2 regions of the Allorhizobium sp. nf9_anc genome follow, and region 1 is predicted to be linked to the other one. Evidence: predicted binding sites of a transcription regulator. Region 1 holds the regulator's gene; the other holds the start of a gene.
What was found. The regulator HrcA, encoded in region 1, represses chaperone genes, less so after heat shock. The targets are predictions, from matches to a motif close to GTTAGCACTCNCNNNNNGNGAGTGCTAAC.

Region 1 (4,211 bases):
TCCATCGTGATCTCGATACCATCCGGCATGTGCCAGTTGGCGGCGATCCCGTCGAGGATCGCCCCGACCGTTGATGGGTCCATCAGCGAGGGCGTGCCACCGCCCATGAAGACGCTGGTGACCGTCTTCGGGCCCGACAGCGCGCGCACGGCCTTGAGCTCGGCAAGGAAGGCCGCAACGAAACGCGCCTGATCCACCGGCTGGTGCCGCACATGGCTGTTGAAGTCACAGTAAGGGCACTTGGCCGCGCAGAAGGGCCAATGCACATAAACGCCGAAGCCGGGTTCTCCCGTGTCGGGCAGCAGCGTGAAGGACCGATCGGTCAAAGCCTCAGGCCTCCAGGCAGGTTTCGACGAAGAGCTTGAAGGCCCGTGCACGATGCGAAAGGGCCGCCGCATCGCCGGGCTTCCAGCCATGCTTCTCGTCCGCCGTCATCTCGCCAAAGGTGCGCTCATGCCCCTCCGGCTGGAAGATAGGGTCGTAGCCGAAACCGGCTGACCCACGCGGCGGCAAGGCAACGGTGCCCTCGACCTCGCCGCGGAAGAATTCCGTATGACCGTCAGGCCAGGCAAGACAGAGCACGCTGACGAAGCGGCAGGTCCGCTGCGCAGACTCGGTCGCGCCGCGCTCTGCAAGCGCCTTCTCGACCTTCTCCATCGCCATGGCGAAGTCGCGGCTGCCATCCTCGCGCTCGGCCCAGTTGGCCGTGTAGACGCCAGGCGCACCGTCAAGCGCGTCGATGACAAGGCCGCTGTCGTCGGAGAGGGCGGGCAGGCCCGAGGCCTTGGCCGAAGCCTGCGCCTTGATCGCCGCATTCTCCTCGAAGGTCGTACCGGTTTCATCCGGCTCGACGAAGTTGAGGTCCTTGGCCGACTTCGCCGAAAAGCCGAAGGGGCCAATCAGGTCGGCGATCTCAGCGATCTTGCCGGCATTGTGGCTGGCAACGACGATGGTGCGGGTGTCGAGTTTACGCATGGATGCCTCTCCGGCCTTTCGTCTCAGCCGATCGCCTGCTTCTGCAGCGCGACCAGTTCGTCGATACCGTTTCTTGCGAGGCCGAGCAGGATCAGGAATTCGTCCTGGCTGAACGGCTTGCCTTCGGCCGTGCCCTGGATTTCGACGATGCCGCCGGAACCGGTCATGACGAAGTTGGCATCGGTCTCAGCCGCCGAGTCTTCCAGGTAATCGAGGTCGATCACCGGCTGGCTGGCGAAGATCCCGCAGGAAACGGCCGCGATATGGTCCTTCAGGACCTTCTCGACCTTGATCATGCTACGGGTTTCCATCCACTTCAGGCAATCATGCAGGGCAATGAATGCACCCGTGATCGCCGCCGTGCGTGTGCCGCCATCCGCCTGGATGACGTCGCAGTCGATCGAGATCTGCCGCTCGCCGAGCGCTTCCAGGTCGACGATGGCCCGCAGCGAGCGACCGATCAGCCGCTGGATTTCCTGCGTGCGACCGCTCTGTTTGCCGGACGATGCCTCGCGGCGCATGCGCTCGCCGGTGGCGCGCGGCAGCATGCCGTATTCGGCCGTCACCCAGCCCTTGCCAGAATTGCGCAGCCATGGCGGCGTCTTTTCTTCAAGGCTCGCGGTGCACAGCACATGCGTATCGCCGAACTTCACCAGGCAGGAGCCTTCCGCATGCTTGGAAAAATTGCGCTCGAACGAAACCTTGCGCATTTGGTCGGTTTTTCTGCCGGATGGCCGCATCGTAATCTCCTGGGTTGTCTGTTGCCTTCTAAGGAGGGAGCCTGCCATTTGCAAAGAAAAACCATCCCGCAGCGCCGAGAGGCACGAAGACCCGGAATTACCGCTTGGTCATCCATCGCGCAGTGACTATATTTCCAGCATGAAACATCTGAGATCCTGTCCGCTGCGCCAATGGCATCACTGAAGACAACCGTAGCAGACGTTTCCGCGTCCCTGGACGATCGTTCCCGGGAGGTATTTCGCCGTATCGTCGAGACCTATCTCGACTCCGGTGATCCCCTTGGCTCGCGCAATCTGTCGCGCCTCCTCCCGATGTCGCTATCGCCCGCCTCCGTGCGCAACGTGATGAGCGACCTCGAAGACCTCGGCCTCATCTATGCCCCGCATGTCAGTGCCGGACGGCTACCGACGCAAGCTGGCCTGCGCTTCTTCGTCGATGCCTTCATGCAGATCGGCGATCTCTCGGACGGCGAGCGCGACGAAATCGAGCGCCAGATCCGACCGACCAGCGCCGATCAGCCGATGGAAGCCATGCTGACCGAAGCGAGCCGCATGCTCTCCGGGCTGTCGCGGGGCGCGGGCCTCGTCATTTCATCGAAGAACGATCCGATCCTCAAGCATGTCGAATTCATCCGGCTGGAGCCGACCAAGGCGCTCGCCGTTCTGGTCGGCGAGCATAACCAGATTGAAAACCGCATCATTGATCTGCCGGCCGGTGTCACCGCCTCCCAGCTGACGGAAGCGGCCAATTTCCTGAACGCCAATCTCGCCGGCCAGACGATGCGGGAACTGCGCAGCCAGATCGAGAAGCTCAAGACGCAGGTCGCAAGCGAACTCGATACCCTGTCGCAGGACCTCGTCGAGCGCGGGCTCGCGGTTTGGTCGGGCGAAGTCGCGGAAAAGCAGCCGGCACGGCTCATCGTTCGCGGTCGCGCCAATCTGCTCGAAGGCCTGGCAGGTTCCGATGACATCGATCGTCTTCGACTGCTCTTCGACGACCTGGAACGCAAGGAAAGCCTGATCGAGATCCTCGACCTTGCCGAAAGCGGACCCGGTGTGCGCATCTTCATCGGCTCGGAGAACAAGCTCTTCTCGCTTTCCGGCTCGTCCCTGATCGTCGCACCTTATAGAGACGGCGAAGACCGGATCGTCGGCGCAGTCGGCGTCATCGGCCCCACTCGGCTCAACTATTCGCGCATCGTGCCCATGGTCGACTACACCGCGCAGTTGATGGCAAGGCTCTCGCGCGGCAGTCGTTAGGCGGATTTGCCGCCAACCCTTGATTTTTTCACACCAAACCCTGATATCGGGCACGAATTCGACACCGAGAGTTCGAACACCTAAAACCATTCGGAGAACGTCATGACCGAAGAAACCAACAAGAACGGACCTGACGCGGCCGCCCACGAGGCGCACGCAACCGAAGCGGCTGAACAGCAGGCTGCAGGCGAGGAAGAGGGCGCGTCGGAACGACAGGTCGATCCCGTCGAAGCCTTGAAGGCCGAGAATGCCGACCTGCGCGATCGTTTCCTGCGCCTGGCAGCCGAGATGGACAATCTGCGCCGCCGCACGGATCGTGAAGTCAAAGATGCCAAGTCCTATGCCGTGACCGGCTTTGCCCGCGACATGCTGTCGGTTTCCGACAATCTGCGCCGCGCCATCGAGACCCTGCCGGACGAAGCCCGCGCCTCTGCCGATGCCACGATGACGGCATTGATCGAGGGCGTGGAAATGACCGAGCGCGGCATGCTGGCCACGCTCGAGCGCCATGGTGTGCGCAAGATTGAAGCTGAAGGCCAGAAGTTCGACCCCAACTTCCACCAGGCCATGTTCGAGGTTCCGAACCCGAATGTCGCCAACAACACGGTCGTCCAGGTCGTCCAGGCAGGCTACGCCATCGGCGACCGAGTTCTCCGTCCGGCCATGGTCGGCGTCGCCAAGGGTGGCCCGAAGACGGATGCCGCCTCAGAGGATAGCGCCAAGGCGTGATCGGCCGTGATCATGGTTGAATAAAAAAAGCGCCTCACGAGGCGCTTTTTTCTTGAGCTGATTGGGAGGCGTAATGGCCTCAGGCGGCGTTCGAAGCCTGTTCCTCGTTGAGGAAGGTGTAGATCGCCGATGCCGATTCGGTCGCGCGCAGCTTGGCCACGAGATCGTGGTCGCGCAGCACGCGTGCAATCCGAGACAGAGCCTTCAGATGGTCCGCACCTGCGCCTTCCGGCGCCAGCAGCAGGAAGACGAGATCGACCGGCTGGTCGTCCAGGGCCTCGAAGTCCACGGGCGTTTCCAGACGGGCGAAAATGCCGGTGATCTTGCTGATCTTGTTGAGTTTGCCATGCGGGATGGCGATGCCGTTACCCACGCCGGTCGAGCCAAGACGCTCGCGCTGCAGGATCACGTCGAAAATTTCCCGTTCCGGAATGTCGGTAAGCTTTGAGGCTTTGGCCGCAAGTTCCTGAAGCAGCTGCTTCTTGGAGTTCACCCGGAGGGCCGGTA
Region 2 (4,211 bases), 570 kb from region 1:
CCAGATCCGGATTGGCACAGATGAGCGGGACCTTGCGGGCGACGAAGTCCGTCAGCATCTCGCGGTAGTCTTCCGGCGTCTCCACCTCGTCATCGAAGAAGCCCGTGCAGACGACGCAATCGGCCTCTTCCTTCGACACCACCTCGACGTCGAGACCGTCGAAGAGCGGCAGGTCGCGCTCGGGGCCTAGCAAGTAGACCTTCTTCGGGCCGGCGGCGATCAGGGTGCGGGTGACATCGCCCGAGGTGACGATACGGTCATAGGCTGTGTCGGGAACGCCGATGGCACGCAGCTGCGGGATGACGCCGATGGCAGGCCGCGGCGAGTTGGTGATCAGCACGACCGTGAGCCCCTTTTCGCGGGCGGCCGTGAGGGCTTCGCCGGCGAGCGGGAAGGCGTCGATGCCGTTATGCAATACGCCCCAGACGTCGCAGAGAATGACGTCGTAAGCGTCGGTCACGTCGCCGAGGGTGGTAATGCTGCGGGTCATCATCTGTCCTGACTGCTGAATGTGTGTCCGGTGACATGGCAAAGGACGGGCGGCAAGGCAAGGGGCAAGCGTCGCGACGCCCGAAAATGGCAGCCGTTGCCTTCAGCGTCAGAGAAGGAAACGGGCCGCCAACCCGAGTGCTCCTGCTGCGATCAGCGTCTTGCCGATGCCGAGATGGAAGCGGAAGATCATGACGGCCGAGATGACGGCGATGACCAGAGCCTGCCAGTCGAGCGAGGACCAGACCGGCTGCGGAACGGAGAGTGTCAGCGGTCCAAGATTGACCAGATCGACAGGTTCCACCCGGGTGAAGACGACATGCAGTGCGAACCAGACGGCGAGATTGAGGATGACGCCGACGACGGCCGCCGTGATCGCCGAGAGGGCTGCACTCAGCAGTCGGTTGCCGCGCAGGCGCTCGATATAGGGGGCACCGGCGAAGATCCAGATGAAGCTCGGGATGAAGGTGGCCCAGGCGGCAATGAGACCGCCAAGCAGGCCGCCGACCAGCGGATCGAGCGCCCCGCTCTGACGGAAACCGGCCAGGAAGCCGACATAGGAGAGCACGAGCACCAGCGGTCCCGGCGTCGTTTCCGCGAGTGCGAGACCATCGAGCATTTCGCCGGGTTTCAGCCAGGCATAGTGATCGACCGCGACCTGGGCGACATAGGCGAGCACCGCATAGGCGCCGCCGAAGGTGACGAGCGCCATCTTGGAGAAGAATAACTGGATCTCGGGAAGTGCGCTTTCCGGAAGGGTCAGCCACAGGATTGGCAATGGTGCCAGCCAGACGGCGATCCAGAACAGAAGTGCCGCAAGTTGGCGCATGAGGGGTGGCCGCGCGCTTACATCTTCGACGATCTCGCCAGCCGCCGAGGGAGTGCCGCGGGCATGGACAAGGCCAATTGCGGCAGCGGCAAGCACGACGAGCGGGAACGGCAAAGAGAAGAAGAAGAGCGAGATGAAGGCCGCGGCAGCGAGGCCTCGGTGAAAGCCGGTCTTCAGCGCCCGCTTGCCGATGCGGATGACAGCCTCGACGACGATGGCAAGCACGGCAGCCTTGAGCCCGAAGAAAAGGCCGGCGACGAGGCCCGTTTCCTGATAGAGCGCATAGAGCGTGGAGAGACCGAGGATGACGGCGAGGCCCGGCAGAACGAAGAGCAGGCCGGCGACGATGCCGCCGCGCACGCCATGCAGGAGCCAGCCGATATAGGTGGCGAGCTGCTGGGCTTCGGGTCCCGGCAGGAGCATGCAGTAGTTCAGCGCATGCAGATAGCGTTCCTCATTGATCCAGCGCTTTTCCTCGACGCAGATCTTGTGCATCAGCGCGATCTGCGCCGCCGGGCCGCCGAAGGACATCAGGCCGATGCGGGCAAAGGCGGAGACGAGTTCGGGAAATGTCGGTGAAACGGAAAGATCGCTGGAGGCTTCGGTTGCGTGAATGTCGGTGGATTTCGCCGGCATGCAGCAGTCCCTTTTTTCACGAGCGCGCTTGACTCGTCCGCAGGCTGTTCTTATCTCAGCCTCGCTGGCACTCTCCAGGGGGGAGTGCTAACAAAATCGATGCGATGCCCTGTCAGGGATCGCGAATGTCATTTGATCGAGGGATTAGACAATGGCAAGCACAACTTTCCGTCCGCTTCATGACCGCGTTGTAGTCAAGCGCGTCGAGTCCGAAGCCAAGACCAAGGGCGGCATCATCATTCCCGATACTGCCAAGGAAAAGCCAGCTGAAGGCGAAATCGTCGCCGTTGGCCCGGGCGCCCGCGACGAAAGCGGCAAGCAGATCGCTCTCGACGTCAAGGTCGGCGACCGCGTCCTGTTCGGCAAGTGGTCCGGCACCGAGGTCAAGCTCGATGGCGAAGACCTGCTGATCATGAAGGAAGCCGACATCATGGGCGTGATCGGCTGATTTAGCCGGATACCCCTTCTTCCTTTTTAACCAAGTCAACAATGGGCTAGAAGCCCGGGAGTTTGAACATGGCTGCTAAAGAAATCAAGTTTGGCCGCACCGCGCGCGAAAAGATGCTGCATGGCGTCGACATCCTCGCAGACGCCGTGAAGGTAACGCTCGGCCCCAAGGGTCGTAACGTCATCATCGACAAGTCCTTCGGCGCACCGCGCATCACCAAGGACGGTGTGTCCGTTGCCAAGGAAATCGAACTGGAAGACAAGTTCGAGAACATGGGCGCCCAGATGGTCCGCGAAGTTGCTTCGAAGACCAACGACATCGCCGGCGACGGCACCACGACCGCAACCGTTCTTGCCCAGGCCATCGTTCGCGAAGGCAACAAGGCCGTTGCTGCCGGCATGAACCCGATGGACCTGAAGCGCGGTATCGATCTGGCCGTTGCTGAAGTCGTCAAGGACCTCCAGGCCAAGGCCAAGAAGATCTCGACTTCGGAAGAAGTTGCCCAGGTCGGCACGATCTCGGCCAATGGCGACACGCAGGTCGGCAAGGACATTGCCGAAGCCATGCAGAAGGTCGGCAACGAAGGTGTTATCACCGTCGAAGAAGCCAAGACCGCTGAAACCGAACTCGAAGTCGTCGAAGGCATGCAGTTCGACCGCGGCTACCTGTCGCCCTACTTCGTGACCAACCCGGAAAAGATGGTCGCCGATCTCGACGACGCCTACATCCTCCTGCACGAAAAGAAGCTCTCGAACCTCCAGGCCATGCTGCCGGTTCTCGAAGCCGTCGTTCAGACCGGCAAGCCGCTCGTCATCATCGCTGAAGACGTCGAAGGCGAAGCTCTTGCAACGCTCGTCGTCAACAAGCTGCGTGGCGGCCTGAAGATCGCTGCCGTCAAGGCTCCTGGCTTCGGCGATCGCCGCAAGGCCATGCTGGAAGACATCGCCATCCTCTCGGGCGGCACTGTCATCTCGGAAGACCTCGGCATCAAGCTCGAGTCGGTCACCCTCGACATGCTCGGCCGCGCCAAGAAGGTCTCGATCACCAAGGAAAACACCACCATCGTTGATGGTGCTGGCCAGAAGTCCGACATCGAAGGCCGCGTTGCCCAGATCAAGGCGCAGATCGAAGAAACCTCTTCGGACTACGACCGCGAGAAGCTGCAGGAACGTCTTGCCAAGCTCGCTGGTGGCGTTGCCGTCATCCGCGTTGGCGGCTCGACCGAAATCGAAGTCAAGGAACGCAAGGACCGCATCGACGACGCGCTGAACGCAACGCGCGCCGCCGTTCAGGAAGGCATCGTACCGGGCGGTGGTACCGCTCTGCTGCGTTCTTCCACGAAGATCACCGTCAAGGGTGCAAACGACGACCAGGAAGCCGGCATCAACATCGTTCGCCGCGCCCTCCAGTCGCTGGTTCGCCAGATCGCCACCAACGCTGGTGACGAAGCTTCGATCATCGTCGGCAAGATCCTCGACAAGAACGAAGAAAACTACGGCTACAACGCCCAGACCGGCGAATTCGGCGACATGATCGCCATGGGTATCGTCGATCCGGTCAAGGTTGTCCGCACGGCCCTGCAGAACGCAGCTTCGGTTGCTTCGCTGCTGATCACCACCGAAGCCATGATCGCCGAACTTCCGAAGAAGGAAGCTGCTGGCGGCATGCCGGGCGGCATGGGCGGCATGGGCGGCATGGACATGATGTAAGACCTCCGGGTCTTACCATCAGGTCCATAAAAGCCGCCCATCACTTAAAGTGCTTCAGCGCGTCAAGCGCGCTGAAGTGGCGGCATGGACATGATGTAAG

Region 2: groES (co-chaperone GroES) is a predicted target of HrcA. The motif match lies at 2,018-2,046, and genes of this name have one in related genera.

The regions. Positions count from the first base shown of each region.
Region 1 covers NZ_CM150481.1:3,461,978-3,466,188, reverse strand. Annotated here, with positions in the region: gene hemW (radical SAM family heme chaperone HemW) at 1-326, opposite strand, end outside; gene rdgB (RdgB/HAM1 family non-canonical purine NTP pyrophosphatase) at 331-975, opposite strand; gene rph (ribonuclease PH) at 999-1,715, opposite strand; gene hrcA (heat-inducible transcriptional repressor HrcA) at 1,887-2,975, shown strand; gene grpE (nucleotide exchange factor GrpE) at 3,078-3,704, shown strand; gene ptsN (PTS IIA-like nitrogen regulatory protein PtsN) at 3,784-4,211, opposite strand, start outside.
Region 2 covers NZ_CM150481.1:2,896,670-2,900,880, forward strand. Annotated here, with positions in the region: gene AC02Y0_RS14225 (TIGR01459 family HAD-type hydrolase) at 1-490, opposite strand, end outside; gene chrA (chromate efflux transporter) at 599-1,954, opposite strand; gene groES (co-chaperone GroES) at 2,106-2,402, shown strand; gene groL (chaperonin GroEL) at 2,471-4,111, shown strand.